DNA from 3 places in the Streptomyces sp. NPDC029216 genome. Region 2 is predicted to be linked to each of the others. Evidence: predicted binding sites of a transcription regulator. Region 2 holds the regulator's gene; each other region holds the start of a gene.
The links. Region 2 encodes HrcA, which represses chaperone genes, less so after heat shock. Its sites were predicted from a motif close to TTNGCACTCNGNNNNNCNGAGTGCNAA; they were not measured.
Positions count from the first base shown of each region.

Region 1: a site for HrcA is predicted at 2,045-2,071, ahead of groES (co-chaperone GroES). Genes of this name have one in related genera too.
Region 3: a site for HrcA is predicted at 2,956-2,982, ahead of groL (chaperonin GroEL). Genes of this name have one in related genera too.

Region 1 is NZ_JBEZWL010000006.1:97,570-103,059, forward strand. Features, by position in the region: gene AB0F18_RS04425 (FtsW/RodA/SpoVE family cell cycle protein) at 337-1,737, opposite strand; gene groES (co-chaperone GroES) at 2,215-2,523, shown strand; gene groL (chaperonin GroEL) at 2,633-4,261, shown strand; gene AB0F18_RS04440 (ester cyclase) at 4,361-5,059, opposite strand; gene AB0F18_RS04445 (SDR family oxidoreductase) at 5,145-5,490, opposite strand, start outside.
Region 2 is NZ_JBEZWL010000007.1:26,131-31,620, forward strand. Features, by position in the region: gene AB0F18_RS04690 (nitronate monooxygenase) at 1-1,022, opposite strand, end outside; gene dnaJ (molecular chaperone DnaJ) at 1,179-2,318, opposite strand; gene hrcA (heat-inducible transcriptional repressor HrcA) at 2,319-3,335, opposite strand; gene AB0F18_RS04705 (MBL fold metallo-hydrolase) at 3,502-4,233, shown strand; gene AB0F18_RS04710 (DUF3097 domain-containing protein) at 4,262-5,062, shown strand; gene AB0F18_RS04715 (Uma2 family endonuclease) at 5,068-5,490, opposite strand, start outside.
Region 3 is NZ_JBEZWL010000010.1:87,787-93,276, reverse strand. Features, by position in the region: gene AB0F18_RS06725 (phosphoribosylanthranilate isomerase) at 1-273, opposite strand, end outside; gene AB0F18_RS06720 (hypothetical protein) at 396-1,061, shown strand; gene groL (chaperonin GroEL) at 1,140-2,759, opposite strand; gene AB0F18_RS06710 (cold-shock protein) at 3,092-3,298, opposite strand; gene AB0F18_RS06705 (ubiquitin-like small modifier protein 1) at 3,680-3,958, opposite strand; gene thrC (threonine synthase) at 3,995-5,305, opposite strand; SAM riboswitch class I at 5,323-5,461, opposite strand.

The sequences.
Region 1 (5,490 bases), on a different contig from region 2:
CTGTCTCCGGTCCGTCCCGTTCCTTTGGGGGTTTCCCGGCAGTCTTCGGCTTTTCGTGGCGGGTCGGGCTGTCAAGAGTGGAGCGCAGCGACATCGCGTAGCGACGCGACGAAGGAGCGCTCTTGACTGACCGGCCCGACGCGGAAGGACGATGAGACTGACGGGAACCCCCCAACCCTTCCCTGAGACCGCCCCGCCAGGACCCGGAGGCACCCCACCCCCGCCGCACCGTGCGACCACCGCCCCACCCGCACCCCGGCCGGCGGGTGGGCAGCCACCGCCCGGCCCCCACCCCTCGCGGGGGCGAAAAGCGGCCCGCGCCGTGGCCCCGTACCCCTACCGCACCCCCGCCACCACCGGCGTGATGGTCGTCTCTACCGGCCCCCGTGCGTCCGCCTCCCGCTGTCGTTCCGCGCTGTCGCTGATGCGGAGGAGGAGGGCGATCATGATCCAGTTGGCCAGCAGTGACGAGCCGCCCTTCGCCAGGAAGGGCAGGGCCTTGCCGGTCAGGGGGATGAGGCCCGTGACGCCGCCCGCGACCACGAAGACCTGGAGCGCCAGGGCCGCCGCGAGCCCCACCGCCAGCAGCTTGCCGAACGGGTCCCGCGCGGCCAGCGCCATCCGCAGGCCCCGCTGCACGAGGAGGGCGTACAGCAGCAGCACGGCCATCACGCCGGCCAGCCCCAGCTCCTCCCCGACCGTCGTCAGGATGAAGTCGCTGCGCCCCGCGAACTTGATCAGCTCGGGATGGCCCATACCGAGCCCCGTGCCCGAGACGCCGCCCGTGCCGAAGCTGAAGAGCGCCTGCGCCGACTGGTCGGAGGTGACCCCCGGCGGGCGGTTCTCCCAGTAGTAGGACAGCGGATTGAGCCACGCCGCCACGCGCGCCTTGACGTGCGGCTCGGTCGAGCCGACCACGAAGGCGCCGCCCGCCGCCATGACCAGGCCGCACGCGATCCAGCTGGTGCGCTCGGTGGCGACGTACAGCATCACCACGAACACCCCGAAGAAGATCAGCGAGGTACCCAGGTCACGCTCGAAGACCAGCACCAGCAGCGAGATGATCCACACGGTGATGATCGGCCCCAGCTGGCGCATCGGCGGCAGCCGCATGCCCAGGAACTTCCGGCCCGTCAGCGCCAGCGAATCCCGGTGGATCACCAGGTACCCCGCGAAGAAGACCGCGATCATGATCTTCACGAACTCGCCGGGCTGGAGCGAGAACCCGAAGAGGACGATCCACCGCTTCGCCCCGTACTTGTCCGCGCCGAAGAACGCCGGCGCGATCAGCAGCACCAGCGCGACCACCATCGTGATGTAGATGAACCGCTGGAGCAGCCGGTGGTCCCGCAGCAGCGCCACCACCAGCAGGCAGGCGGCGACCCCGACCACCGTCCACATCAGCTGGCCGGGGGCGTTCGCGTCCGAGCCGTAGCGCTCGATGTACCCCTGGTCGAGCCGGTGGATGAGTACGAGCCCCAGCCCGGTCAGCAGCATGGCGAGCGGGAAGATCAGCGGATCCGCGTACGCGGCGAACCGGCGGATGCCCAGGTGCCCCACCAGGGAGAGCAGGGTCATGCTGATCACGAAGCTGGTGAGGTGCTGCGGCAGCTCGCCGTTCATGGCGAGGCCCGCGCTCACGTGCCCGAAGACGGCGATGCCGACGACGAACACCAGCAGGAGTGCTTCGGTCCGGCGGCGGGCACCCGCCACCGTCAGCGGCCTCAGTCCACGCACGGGACGCCGCCGCCGTCGAGGGTGTCCTGCTCCCGCGCCGGCTGCGGCGGAGGGGAGGGCGGCGCGGCTGACGAGGGGGAGGAAGCGGAGGCGGAAGGAGACGCGGCGCCCGGTGCACTCGGGGTCGCAGTGGCGGTCTGGGGACCGATCTGCTCGGCAATGAGGCGCTTTATCTTCATATCGTCTATGACGTTGATGTCCTCCTCATGGTTCCTTGCGGAGGTGGGCCGCCCGCGCCGTGAGGCCCGTATCGAATGCGCCAACCGGGGGAACCCGCGGCTGGATTGCGCTGGCCCGGCGGCTCGTGTTGGCACTCCGCTTGACCGAGTGCTAATCGCCGGAATAGTGTCACACCTGGCACTCGCCCCCGGTGAGTGCCAACACAGCGACAGGCAGGTCCGGCACCCGCGACGACGGATCGACCTGGTCGCCACCTCAGACAGTTAACCCCGGATCTCCGAAGGGGGAGGTCGGATCGTGACGACCGCCAGCTCCAAGGTTGCCATCAAGCCGCTTGAGGACCGCATCGTGGTCCAGCCGCTCGACGCCGAGCAGACCACGGCCTCCGGCCTGGTCATCCCGGACACCGCGAAGGAGAAGCCCCAGGAGGGCGTCGTCCTCGCGGTCGGCCCGGGCCGCTTCGAGGACGGCCAGCGTCTCCCGCTGGACGTCAGCGTCGGCGACATCGTGCTGTACAGCAAGTACGGCGGCACCGAGGTGAAGTACAGCGGCGAGGAGTACCTCGTCCTCTCGGCTCGCGACGTGCTCGCGATCGTCGAGAAGTAATTCACCGAAGCATTGCTTTGAGCTGCGCCCCTGGTCACCCCGCTGATTGCCGGGCGGCGAGGGGCGCAGCTCGTTAAACCCGAGTTTTCGAGAGGGCTGAACCGCTCCCATGGCGAAGATCCTGAAGTTCGACGAGGACGCCCGTCGCGCCCTCGAGCGCGGCGTCAACAAGCTTGCCGACACGGTCAAGGTGACGATCGGCCCCAAGGGCCGCAACGTCGTCATCGACAAGAAGTTCGGCGCCCCCACCATCACCAACGACGGTGTCACCATCGCCCGCGAGGTCGAGCTGGACGACCCGTACGAGAACCTCGGCGCGCAGCTCGTGAAGGAGGTGGCGACCAAGACCAACGACATCGCGGGTGACGGCACCACCACCGCCACCGTGCTCGCCCAGGCGCTCGTCCGCGAGGGTCTGCGCAACGTCGCCGCCGGCGCCTCCCCGGCCGCCCTGAAGAAGGGCATCGACGCCGCGGTCAAGGCCGTGTCCGAGGAGCTCCTCGCGACCGCCCGCCCGATCGAGGACAAGTCGGACATCGCCGCCGTGGCCGCGCTCTCCGCGCAGGACTCGCAGGTCGGCGAGCTCATCGCCGAGGCCATGGACAAGGTCGGCAAGGACGGTGTCATCACCGTCGAGGAGTCCAACGCCTTCGGCCTGGAGCTGGAGTTCACCGAGGGCATGGCCTTCGACAAGGGCTACCTCTCCCCGTACATGGTCACCGACCAGGAGCGTATGGAGGCCGTCCTCGACGACCCGTACATCCTGATCAACCAGGGCAAGATCTCCTCCATCCAGGACCTCCTGCCGCTGCTGGAGAAGGTCATCCAGGCGGGTGGCTCCAAGCCGCTGCTGATCATCGCCGAGGACGTCGAAGGCGAGGCGCTCTCCACCCTCGTCGTCAACAAGATCCGCGGCACCTTCAACGCGGTCGCCGTCAAGGCCCCGGGCTTCGGTGACCGCCGCAAGGCGATGCTGCAGGACATGGCCACCCTCACCGGTGCCACCGTCATCGCCGAGGAGGTCGGCCTCAAGCTCGACCAGGCCGGTCTGGACGTCCTCGGTTCCGCGCGCCGCGTGACCATCTCCAAGGACGACACGACCATCGTCGACGGTGGCGGCAACGCCGCTGACGTCGCGGGCCGCGTCAACCAGATCAAGGCCGAGATCGAGTCCACGGACTCCGACTGGGACCGCGAGAAGCTGCAGGAGCGCCTGGCGAAGCTCGCCGGCGGCGTCTGCGTCATCAAGGTCGGCGCCGCCACCGAGGTGGAGCTCAAGGAGAAGAAGCACCGTCTCGAGGACGCCATCTCCGCGACCCGCGCCGCGGTCGAGGAGGGCATCGTCTCCGGCGGTGGCTCCGCGCTCGTCCACGCCGTCAAGGTCCTGGAGGGCAACCTCGGCCTGACCGGCGACGAGGGCACGGGTGTGGCGGTCGTCCGCCGCGCCGCCGTCGAGCCGCTGCGCTGGATCGCCGAGAACGCCGGCCTCGAGGGCTACGTCATCACCTCGAAGGTGGCGGAGCTGGAGAAGGGCAACGGCTTCAACGCCGCCACCGGCGAGTACGGCGACCTGGTCAAAGCCGGCGTCATCGACCCGGTCAAGGTCACCCGCTCCGCGCTGGAGAACGCCGCGTCCATCGCCTCCCTGCTGCTCACGACCGAGACCCTGGTCGTCGAGAAGCCGGCCGAGGAAGAGGCCGACGCCGGTCACGGCCACGGTCACGGCCACAGCCACTGAGGCTGAGGCCGGCGCCTGAGCGCTAGCCGGACGAGAGGCCCTGGTCACCGCTGCTCCGCGGGGGTGACCAGGGCCTCTTGCGTGCCGTCCGGGGGTCGGTTACTCGGGCAGCATGCCCATCTGGCGCATCAGGCTGGGGGCGTCGTAGTACCACCAGCCCTCGGCGATCTGGCCGTTGTCGAGGCGGAAGGTCGTACACCCCGACATCGTCACTTCCTTGCCCGTCGGGGCGACGCCCATGAACTCGCCCTTCTGGGTGCCCTTCCAGTTCCACAGCGTCGTCACGCAGTCGCCTTCGGCGATCTGCCGGGTCTTCTCGAAGGAGAAGTCGAAGGCGTCCCGCCACATGCTGATGGTCTGCTGCATGCCGTCGCGGCCGTCGCTCTGCCCCTCGCTCTCCATGATGTCGTGGTCGGTGTAGTTCATCGCCAGGCACTCGTCCAGGACGGCGAAGTCGCCCTTGAGGATGCACTCCTCGAACATGCGGTTCACGACGAGTTTGTTGAGGTACTCGTCGCGCACCACGTCGAGGTTCATGAACTTGGGCATTCCCTCACACAGGGCGACCATTTCCTGGAACATCCGGTCGGTCTCCGGGAGGTGAGAGTTCTTCATCGCCTCCTCGTACGAGGGGAATTCGACGAGGTCCACGTAGTGGTTCCGCGCCTCGCGATCCCTGCCGATCATGGTGTGGGTGACCGTGCGCCTGCCGCTGGTCTGTTCCGCGTAGCGGTCGATGAGGGCGTTCATCTCGTCGAACCGCCTGGTTTCGTAATCGATTACCTGTACGAATGTCATCGCGTCGCCTCCCGCAGTGGATGAGACACGTCCATTTTAGGGAGATTTCACCCTTTTGCCGCGCTTACCCATGGGTCATACGGGGCTACTGCGGGCCGTACTTCCGCCCCGTACGGGAGGACACGCCGCCGAGCAGACCGCGCGGGGTCAGCTTCACCACGCCCATCAGCGCCTTGTACCGCGGGTCCGGGATCGACACCGTCTTCCCGCGCGCCAGGTCGGCCAGCGCGGCGGCCACCAGCTTGTCGGCGTCGAGCCACATCCAGTTCGGGATGTTGTCGGTGCCCATGCCGGCCCGCTGGTGGAACTCGGTCCTCACGAAGCCCGGGCACAGCGCCATCAACCGCACCCCGGACCCGGCCAGGTCCCGGGCCGCGCCCTGGGTGAACTGCACGACCCAGGCCTTGCTCGCGCCGTAGGTGCCGCGCGGG
Region 2 (5,490 bases):
TCCACCAGCTCCCCCGCCGGCAGCGCCCGGGCCAGCCGGTGCCCCTGCCCCGCCCACAGCGCCATGCCCTGCGGGTCCCCGGCCGCGGCGGCCGCCTTGCGCAGCCCGGAGGTCATGTGGTGGATCTGGGGGTAGGCGGCCGGGGCGTAGGGGCCGTGCTCGCGCATGAAGCGGTTCACCAGACCCCGCGCGGGCCGGCCCGTGAAGGCCCGGGTGAGCTCCGTGTGCGGGAACATCGGGTCGGTCAGGGCCTTCTTGTGCAGCGGGTGCGCGCCGGACTCCGGGCAGACCAGGAAGGCCGTGCCGAGCTGGACCGACCCCGCGCCCGCCGCGAGGAGCGCCGCGATCTGCGCGCCGCGCATCACTCCGCCCGCCGCGATGATCGGCAGCGTGACGGCCTCCCGTACCTGGGTGACCAGCGTGAGCAGGCCGACGCCCGCCGTGGCGTCGGTCTGCGGGTCGTCGCGGTGGGTGCCCTGGTGGCCGCCGGCCTCGACGCCCTGGACGCAGACGGCGTCCGCGCCGGCCGCCTGGGCGGTGCGGGCCTCGTCGGCCGAGGTCACGGTGACGATCGTGTACGTGCCGGCCGCGCGCAGGCGGGCGAGCGCGGCGGGCTCGGGGCAGCCGTAGGTGAAGGAGACCACCGGTACGGGGTCTTCCAGCAGGATGGCGAGTTTGGCGTCGTAGCCGTCGTCGACGGTGCCGATGATGTCCTCCTCGGCGAGGGAGACCTCGTACCAGCTCGCCTCGCCGGCCAGCTGCCCGCGGTAGGCCTCGACCGCGGCGGGGTCGACGTACCCGGTCTGCGGGAGGAAGAGGTTCACTCCGAAGGGGCGGCGGGTGAGCCCGCGCGTCTGTTTGATCTCCTGGTACATGCCGTCGGCGGTCTTGTAGCCGCCGGCCAGGAAGCCGAGCCCGCCCGCCTCGCACACGGCGGCGACCAGGGGCGGTCCGGAGACGCCGCCCGCCATGGGAGCCTGCACGATCGGGTAGGGGTGGAGACCGTTCGGTGCGGAGGACATGCCCTGCATCGTGCCATGTCCGGGTCACGGCACCGAATCATGGCATTCGCCTGGCATAGTCCGCTTTCCGGATGCCGGGCGGCGGGGGCGTGGAACGGCGAGGAGCCCGGTACGGGGTCTCCCGTACCGGGCTCCTACGACGTCGGCGCCGAACGGTCAGCGGCCGTTGAACGCGTCCTTCAGGCGGCTGAACAGGCCCTGCTGGCCCGGCGCGAACTGGCCCATGGGCCGCTCCTCGCCGCGCAGCTTCGCGAGCTGGCGCAGCAGCTCCTCCTGCTGGGCGTCCAGCTTGCCGGGGGTGGTGACCTCGACGTGGACGATCAGGTCGCCGCGGCCGCCGCCGCGCAGGTGCGTGACGCCGCGCCCGTGCAGCGGGATCGCCTGGCCGGACTGGGTGCCGGGGCGGATGTCGATCTCCTCCATGCCGTCCAGCGTCTCCAGCGGGCACTTGGTGCCCAGGGCCGCCGCCGTCATGGGGATGGTGACCGTGCAGTGCAGGTCGTCCCCGCGCCGCTGGAAGGTCGGGTGCGGCAGCTCGTGGATCTCCACGTACAGGTCACCGGCGGGGCCGCCGCCGGGGCCGACCTCGCCCTCGCCCGCGAGCTGGATGCGGGTGCCGTTCTCGACGCCGGCCGGGATCTTGACCGTCAGGCTGCGGCGGGAGCGGACCCGGCCGTCGCCCGCGCACTCGGGGCACGGGGTCGGGACCACGGTGCCGAAGCCCTGGCACTGCGGGCAGGGGCGCGAGGTCATGACCTGGCCCAGGAAGGACCGGGTGACCTGCGAGACCTCACCGCGGCCGCGGCACATGTCACAGGTCTGCGCCGAGGTGCCGGGCGCGGCGCCCTCGCCGGAGCAGGTGCCGCAGACCACGGCGGTGTCGACCTGGATGTCCTTGGTCGTACCGAAGGCGGCCTCGTCCAGCTCCAGGTCCAGGCGGATCATGGCGTCCTGGCCGCGGCGGGTCCGCGAGCGCGGTCCGCGCTGCGAGGCCTGGCCGAAGAAGGCGTCCATGATGTCGGAGAAGTTTCCGAAGCCGCCGGCTCCGAAGCCGCCCGCGCCACCGCCGCCGCCCGAGGAGGACAGCGGGTCGCCGCCGAGGTCGTAGACCTGCTTCTTCTGCGGGTCGGAGAGGACCTCGTAGGCCGCGTTGATCTCCTTGAAGCGCTCCTGCGTCTTCGGGTCCGGGTTCACGTCCGGGTGGAGTTCACGCGCGAGGCGGCGGAAGGCCTTCTTGATCTCGTCCTGCGATGCGTCGCGGCGCACGCCGAGAACGGCGTAGTAGTCCGTGGCCACTTACGACTCCGCCAGGATCTGTCCGACGTAACGTGCCACTGCGCGTACCGCTCCCATCGTTCCGGGGTAGTCCATGCGGGTCGGTCCGACCACGCCGAGTTTGGCGACTGCTTCGCCGCCCGAACCGTAGCCGACGGACACGACCGACGTGGAGTTGAGCCCCTCGTAGGCGTTCTCGTGCCCGATCCGTACGGCCATCCCCGACTCCCCGGCCTCGCCCAGCAGCTTGAGGAGCACCACGTGCTCCTCCAGCGCTTCGAGCACCGGCCTGATCGTCAAGGGAAAGTCATGTCCGAAGCGAGTGAGGTTGGCGGTGCCGCCGATCATCAGCCGCTCCTCCGCCTCCTCGGCCAGGGTTTCGAGAAGGGTCGCGAGCACCGCCTTGACGGTCGCCCGGTCGTCGATCTCGAACGACTCCGGCAGGTCCTGCACCAGGTTCGGTACGTCGGTGAAACGACGGCCGACGACCCGGCTGTTGAGCCGCGCCCGCAGATCGGCGAGGGAGGTCTCGCCGAACGGGGTCTGGGTGTCGACCATGCGCTGCTCGACCCGCCCGGTGTCGGTGATCAGTACGAGCATCAGCCGGGCCGGGGCCAGCGACAGCAGCTCGACGTGCCGGACGGTGGAGCGGGTCAGCGACGGGTACTGGACGACGGCGACCTGGCGGGTGAGCTGCGCGAGCAGCCGGACCGTGCGGCCGACGACGTCGTCGAGGTCCACGGCCCCGTCGAGGAAGTTCTGGATGGCCCTGCGCTCGGGCGTCGACAGCGGCTTGACCCCGGCCAGCCGGTCGACGAAGAGGCGGTAGCCCTTGTCGGTGGGGATCCGGCCGGCGCTGGTGTGGGGCTGGGCGATGTAGCCCTCCTCCTCCAGCACGGCCATGTCGTTGCGCACGGTGGCCGGTGAGACGCCCAGCTTGTGCCGCTCGGTGAGGGCCTTGGATCCGACGGGCTCCTCCGTCCCGACGTAGTCCTGGACGATGGCGCGTAGCACTTCGAGTCTGCGTTCACTGAGCATCGCGCACACCTCCGGATGCGGTCGGTCGTCGGTCATCGGTCGGTCTTGGCCGGTCGGTCTTGATCGGCTGGCACTCTGGGCGCCCGAGTGCCAGAGATCCCCCGGTCAGTGTACGGCCGGGTAGTACGCCGCAGGCAAGGGCGGCCTGCCAGGGTAACGTCGCCGCATGGACGTACGGTGGGAAGAGGCGGGCTGGGAACGGCTGACCGGACGGGCCGGACGGCGACGGCTGCCGGTGTGGGACTGCACGGTGGGTCTGGTGGTGGGGGACGAGTCGGTGCTCCTGATCGACCCCGGATCCAGTGTGCGGGAGGGGGCGCAGGTGCGGGCCGAGGCGGAGCGGCTGACCGGCCGGCACGTGACCCATATCGCATTCACCCACGGACATTTCGACCACGTGCTGGGCGGCGCCGCCTTCGCGGGCGCCCAGTTCTACGGCGCGGTGGGGCTGGACCGGCTGCTGGCGACGCCCACGGGCCGGGAGGAGCTCCGGTACAGCGCGGTGGCCCAGGGCCTGGCGCAGGACGCGGCCGCAGAGGCCTGCGACCTGCTGAAGGCGCCGGGGCACCTGGTGTCGGGCGAGTGGACGCTGGAGCTGGGCGGGGTGCAGGTGCTGCTGGCCAACGTGGGGCCCGCGCACTCCCAGCACGACCTGGCCGTCTTCGTGCCGGGCGAGCGGGAGACGGTGTTCTGCGGGGACCTGGTGGAGGAGTCGGGCGAGCCGCAGGCGGGGTCGGACGCGGTGCCGGGCCAGTGGCCGGCCGCCCTGGACCGGCTGCTGTCGCTGGGCGGCGAGGACGCGCTGTACGTGCCGGGTCACGGAGCGGTGGTGGACGCGGGCTTCGTACGTGCGCAACGCGCCACACTGGCGGCCCGTTTCGGCGTGTCGCGGGCGTGAGGGCGGCCGCGCTCCTAGTGTCGGCCGGATGCGTGAGTACTCCCCCGACCTGACCCCGCAGTGGAAGCGCGCCAAGCCGGTGCCGGAGGTGCCGGCCGACCCCGATCTGGTGGTCGAGGTGGCGGGTACGGACTTCTGCGGCGCGGTGGTGGCGTGCGAGGCGGGCACGGTGACCCTGGAGGACCGGTTCGGCAAGCGGCGGGTCTTCCCGCTGGAGCCGCGCGGCTTCCTGCTGGACGGCGCGGTGGTGACCCTGACCCGCCCGTCACGGGCTCCCGCCGCACCGGCCCGTACGGCCTCGGGCTCGATCGCCGTACCGGGGGCGCGGGCCCGGGTGGCGCGGGCGGGGCGGATCTACGTGGAGGGGCGGCACGACGCCGAGCTGGTCGAGCGGGTCTGGGGCGACGACCTGCGCATCGAGGGCGTGGTGGTGGAGTACCTGGAGGGGATCGACGACCTCGCGGCCGTGGTGGCGGAGTTCGCCCCCGGCCCCGACGCCCGCCTGGGCGTCCTGGTGGACCACCTGGTGCCGGGTTCGAAGGAGTCCCGGATCGCGGCCTCGGTGACCTCGCCGGACGTGCTGGTGGTGGGCCACCCGTACGTGGACGTCTGGCAGGCGGTGAAGCCGTCGGCACTGGGCATCGGGGCGTGGCCGGAGATCCCGCGCGGCCAGGACTGGAAGACGGGCGTCTGCCGGGCCCTGGGCTGGCCGCAGAACACAGGGGCCGCCTGGCAGCACATCCTGTCCCGCGTGACGTCCTACCGCGACCTGGAGCCGACGCTGCTGGGGCGGGTGGAGGAGCTGATCGACTTCGTCACGGCCCCCTGACCGGGCTACTGGAGAGTGCCGAACTCCGTGGTGTCGAGCGTGATGCCGAGGGCGTCGAGGGGAACCGGATCGCCGAACTTGCCGGTCCACTCGTTGCGGTAACCGGCCTCTTCGCCGGCGCCGAAGGGTTCGGTGAGCACCACGCACTTGGCCTGGAAAGGGTCGATGATCAAGTAGGCGGGGATGCGGCCGCCCGCGTAGATGGACCGCTTGGTCACGTAATCACGCAGCTTGCTGGTCTTGGATACGACCTCGACCACCATCGCCAAGGCGCCTGCGGGCAGTAGGCGACCCGACTCCGGCGCCGCCTCGATAGGCAGGACGACGAGGTCGGGCTGCGGCTCGGACGATTCGGCCGGGATGTCCACGTCCTGCGTCTGGAGCGGGTACCAGCGATCCACGGGGATCTGCCGCTGCACGAACATGAC
Region 3 (5,490 bases), on a different contig from region 2:
CTCGTCGCCGTGCAGCTGTACGCCGCGCACGCCGCTCTCCTCCGCGAGCCGGCGCACCTCCTCCAGCGGCTGCCCGCGGAACACGCCGACGGTGAGCACGCGCTCCGGCACCCGTTCGGCGAGCTCGCGCGCGGCGGCGGAGCCGATGGTGCGGGGGCTGCCGGGTGCGAGGACGAACCCGACGGCGTCGGCCCCGGCGGCCACGGCCGCGTCGACGTCCTCCGGGGTCTTCAGCCCGCAGATCTTGATGAACACGTTCTTCCCGTCGGTCATGCCAGCAGTCAACCAAATCGCGCTCCGCGGCGCCGGGGCGTCCACCGGGAGTCCGCGCCCTTTACGCACCCCCGCCCGCGCGGTTACCTGGAAGCCGGGGCGGACGAGCCACGGGGGGCGTCATGGCGGGCCGGGCGGGGACATGGTGGCGGGCGATCTGGCGGACCGTGCTGGCGCTGGGCGTGCCACCGCTGGCCGCCGCCCTGGCCTTCGGCGTGGCCCGGGAGTGGGCCTACGGCTCCCTCAACGGCTGGCTGACCTTCCTCGCCGGGCTACTGCTCCCCCTGCTCCTGCTCGGCGGACACGCCGCGCTCGCCGGGTCGCGCGGTGCCTTGCTCGTCGCCCTGTCCGCCGTCCCGGCCGGCGTCGGCGTCTTCCTCACCCTGTCGGCCGTGGACGCCGGCGTGCTGGCGGACCGGGGCGTGGAGGTCGACTGCGTCGTCCTGGAGGTCACCAAGCACACCAAGACGGATTCCTCCATGGACGCCAACGGCCATTGGACCACCTCCACCACCACCTCCTACGACCATCGCCTGTCCTGCCCGGCGGGCCCCACCGACCACATGGAGGCGGGCTCGCGGCTGGCGAAGGAGGGCGAGACCCTGGCGCTGGTGTACGACCCGCGGGGCAAGGCCATCACCGAGCTCGCACGCGACCTCCACCCCCGGGGTATGCGCACCGCGGCGGAGGTGGCGGTCGGGGCGGCGGTGCTCCTGGGGCTGGCCGGCGCCGTCCGCGAAGCGCGCGAGGAGCTGCGCCGCCGGCGGTGGAGGGCGGGCCGGTGGTGAAACGCCCGAGGGCGGCACCCCTTCGCGCAGAAGGAGTGCCGCCCTCGGTCCGAGAACAGCCGATCAGCCAGGGGCCGATCAGAAGTCCATGTCACCGCCCGGCATGCCGCCCGGAGCGGCGGCGGCCTTCTCCGGCTTGTCGGCGATGACGGCCTCGGTGGTCAGGAACAGCGCGGCGATGGACGCGGCGTTCTGCAGCGCGGAGCGCGTGACCTTCGCCGGGTCGATGATGCCCTCGGCGATCATGTCGACGTACTCGCCGGTGGCGGCGTTCAGACCGTGGCCGACGGCCAGGTTGCGCACCTTCTCCACGACGACGCCGCCCTCAAGACCACCGTTGACGGCGATCTGCTTCAGCGGGGCCTCCAGCGCGAGCTTCACGGCGTTGGCGCCGGTCGCCTCGTCACCGGTGAGCTCCAGCTTCTCGAAGACCGAGGAGGCCTGGAGCAGGGCCACGCCACCACCGGCGACGATGCCCTCTTCGACGGCCGCCTTCGCGTTGCGAACGGCGTCCTCGATGCGGTGCTTGCGCTCCTTGAGCTCGACCTCGGTCGCGGCACCGGCCTTGATGACGGCCACGCCGCCGGCCAGCTTCGCGAGGCGCTCCTGGAGCTTCTCGCGGTCGTAGTCCGAGTCGGAGTTCTCGATCTCGGCGCGGATCTGGTTGACGCGGCCCTGGACCTGGTCGCTGTCACCGGCACCGTCGACGATGGTGGTCTCGTCCTTGGTGATGACGACCTTGCGGGCGCGGCCGAGCAGGTCGAGACCGGCGTTCTCCAGCTTGAGGCCGACCTCCTCGGAGATGACCGTGCCGCCCGTGAGGATGGCGATGTCACCGAGCATGGCCTTGCGGCGGTCGCCGAAGCCCGGGGCCTTGACGGCGACGGACTTGAAGGTGCCGCGGATCTTGTTGACGACCAGGGTCGACAGGGCCTCGCCCTCGACGTCCTCGGCGATGATCAGCAGCGGCTTGCCGGACTGCATGACCTTCTCCAGGAGCGGCAGCAGGTCCTTGACCGAGCCGATCTTGGAGTTGACGATCAGGATGTACGGGTCGTCGAGGGACGCCTCCATACGCTCCATGTCGGTGGCGAAGTACGCCGAGATGTAGCCCTTGTCGAAGCGCATGCCCTCGGTGAGCTCCAGCTCCAGACCGAAGGTCTGGGACTCCTCGACGGTGATGACGCCTTCCTTGCCGACCTTGTCCATGGCCTCGGCGATGAGCTCGCCGATCTGGGTGTCGGCGGCGGAGATGGAGGCCGTGGAAGCGATCTGCTCCTTGGTCTCGACATCCTTGGCCTGGGCGAGCAGGGCGGCGGAGACGGCCTCGACGGCCTTCTCGATACCACGCTTGAGGGCCATCGGGTTGGCACCGGCAGCCACGTTGCGCAGACCCTCGCGGACGAGCGCCTGGGCGAGGACGGTGGCGGTGGTCGTACCGTCGCCGGCGACGTCGTCCGTCTTCTTGGCGACTTCCTTGACCAGCTCGGCGCCGATCTTCTCGTACGGGTCCTCGAGCTCGATCTCCTTGGCGATGGACACGCCGTCGTTGGTGATCGTGGGCGCGCCCCACTTCTTCTCAAGGACGACGTTGCGACCCTTGGGGCCAAGGGTGACCTTGACGGCGTCCGCGAGCTGGTTCATGCCACGCTCGAGACCGCGCCGGGCCTCCTCGTTGAACGCAATGATCTTGGCCATCTGAAGTGGTCCTCCAGGACTGGGGTTCCCCCTACGTCACCAGACGTGAGGGGAGGGTGGATTGCTCCGGACCGCGCCCGCGCCCGCGACGGACGGCCTGCCGACCCGGCGGTTCCTTCCCGCCGGACCCTGCGGGCCTCACCGACCCGGTCCTCGTCTTGTAGCACTCTCACCCGGAGAGTGCTAACGCCAATGATTAGCACTCGGCCCCCACGAGTGCAAGCGGCTTCGGGTCATGCCGGGCCGGCACATACGTGAGGGGCCCGCATCCCGTCCAGGATGTGGGCCCCTCACGTGTTGGCGCGTGCGTCGGTGGCCGATCGCGCTTCGACTCAGCCGGCCGCGAGCTTGACCATGTCAGCCTGCGGACCCTTCTGACCCTGCGAGATCTCGAACTCGACCCGCTGACCCTCTTCAAGGGTGCGGTACCCGTCCATCTGGATGGCGCTGTAGTGGACGAACACATCCGCACCACCGTCGACCGCGATGAAGCCGTAGCCCTTCTCCGCGTTGAACCACTTGACGGTGCCCTGAGCCATGCCTAACTCCCCTATTACTGGCCCTTGCGCAGGTCCGCACTTCGCGGACCCGGGTCAGAACTTGCGCCGGAACGCCTCGACCGGGGCTGAATGTATCTGCACCGCTGCTGTCTGCAACAGGTCATTCCGACGAGAAATCTGGACACGCGCAAACGCGGAAATGGACTGAAAAGTTGGCCTATTCCAGGGCAACTCGGGCCCGACAAGCCGCACCAATGCCCCAAAAGGCACGCGCATGTTGACTCAATGTCAACCCTCTCGCGACCCGTTCATATGCGGCGGGCAAGAACAGCGGAGGGGACTTCCCCAACTCTACCGCGCCCAATCAAGCAGAATTGCCCCCTCCGCTTTTAGCGGAGGGGGCAATTCAGATTCTTCGGATCAGCAGCCGCCGGCCACGGCGGGGATGATCGAGACGCCGGCGCCGTCCGGCGTCGCCGTCTGCAGGCCGCCCTCGAAGCGCACGTCGTCGTCGTTGACGTACACGTTCACGAAGCGGCGCAGCTTGCCCTGGTCGTCCAGGACGCGCGCGGCGATGCCCGGGTGGTTCGCCTCCAGCGAGTCGATGACCTCGGCGAGGGTCGCGCCCTCGGCCGGGACCTCGGCGGCGCCGCCGGTGTAGGTGCGCAGGATGGTGGGGATGCGGACGTTGACGCTCATGGCGCTACCGCCTTTCCGGGTAGTGCGGGGGAAGGGTCAGGCCAGGCCGGCGGCGCGGAAGGCGTCCAGGCTCGGGCGGATGGTGGCGGTCTGGCCGGTGCCGGACACCGCCTCCAGGGTCTTGAGGCCGTCACCGGTGTTGAGGACCACGGTGGTCAGCGACGGGTCGAGGAGCCCGTTCTCGATGAGCTTCTTCGTCACGCCGACGGTCACGCCGCCCGCGGTCTCGGCGAAGATGCCCTCGGTGTGCGCCAGGAGCTTGATGGCCGCGACGACCTGCTCGTCGGTGACGTCCTCGACGTAGCCGCCGGTGCGGCGCGCGATGTCCAGCACGTACGGGCCGTCCGCCGGGTTGCCGATGGCCAGGGACTTGGCGATGGTGTTCGGCTTCTGCGGGCGGACCACGTCGTGGCCGGCCTTGAAGGCCGTCGACACCGGGGAGCAGCCCTCGGCCTGGGCGCCGAAGATCTTGTAGGGCTTGTCCTCGACCAGGCCGAGCTTGATGAGCTCCTGCAGACCCTTGTCGATCTTGGTGAGCTGCGAGCCGGACGCGATCGGGATCACGATCTGGTCGGGCAGCTGCCAGCCGAGCTGCTCGCAGATCTCGTACGCCAGGGTCTTGGAGCCCTCGCCGTAGTAGGGGCGCAGGTTCACGTTGACGAAGCCCCAGCCCTCGCCCAGCGGGTCGCCGATGAGCTCGGAGCAGAAGCGGTTGACGTCGTCGTAGTTGCCCTCGATGCCGACCAGGTCGCCACCGTAGACACCGGCCATGACGACCTTGCCCTGCTCCAGGTCGTGCGGGATGAACACGCAGGAGCGGAAGCCGGCGCGGGCGGCCGCGGCGCCGACGGCGCCGGCCAGGTTGCCGGTGGAGGAGCAGGAGAGGGTGGTGTAGCCGAAGGCGCGGGCGGCCTCGACGGCGATGGCCACGACGCGGTCCTTGAAGGAGTGCGTCGGGTTGCCGGAGTCGTCCTTGACGTAGAGCTTGCCGGTGACGCCCAGCTCCTTGGCCAGGTTCGCCGCGTCCACGAGCTTGGTGAAGCCGGGGTTCAGGTTCGGCTTGCCGGCCACGTCCGCCGGGACGGGCAGCAGCGGCGCGTAGCGCCAGATGTTGTTCGGGCCGGCCTCGATCGCCGCGCGCAGGGCCTCCGGGTCGCCGGTCGGCAGCTCGTAGGCCACCTCCAGCGGACCGAAACACTCGGCGCAGGCGAAGATGGGGCCGAGCTCGAAGCGGGTACCGCACTCACGACAGGAAAGGCTGGTGGCGGGTCCGAGATCGACGGATCCGGCGGTGTGGGAGCCAGAAGTGGCAGAAGCGGCAGAGGTGGCGACAGTCTGTGCAGCCATGACGGCGAGGCCCTTTCTCCTCATCTTCCCCATGGCGCACTTCGCCATGAGACGGAATTGGCACCTTCCCTAGCCGGGGCCCCGCGCGTGCGAGAACCGACTGGAGGGTTGCCGGGGCTTCAACGGGCCGTGTCCCTCTGCCCCTCTGGATGAGCGGTATGGCACCGGCACACGCGCTCGATGGC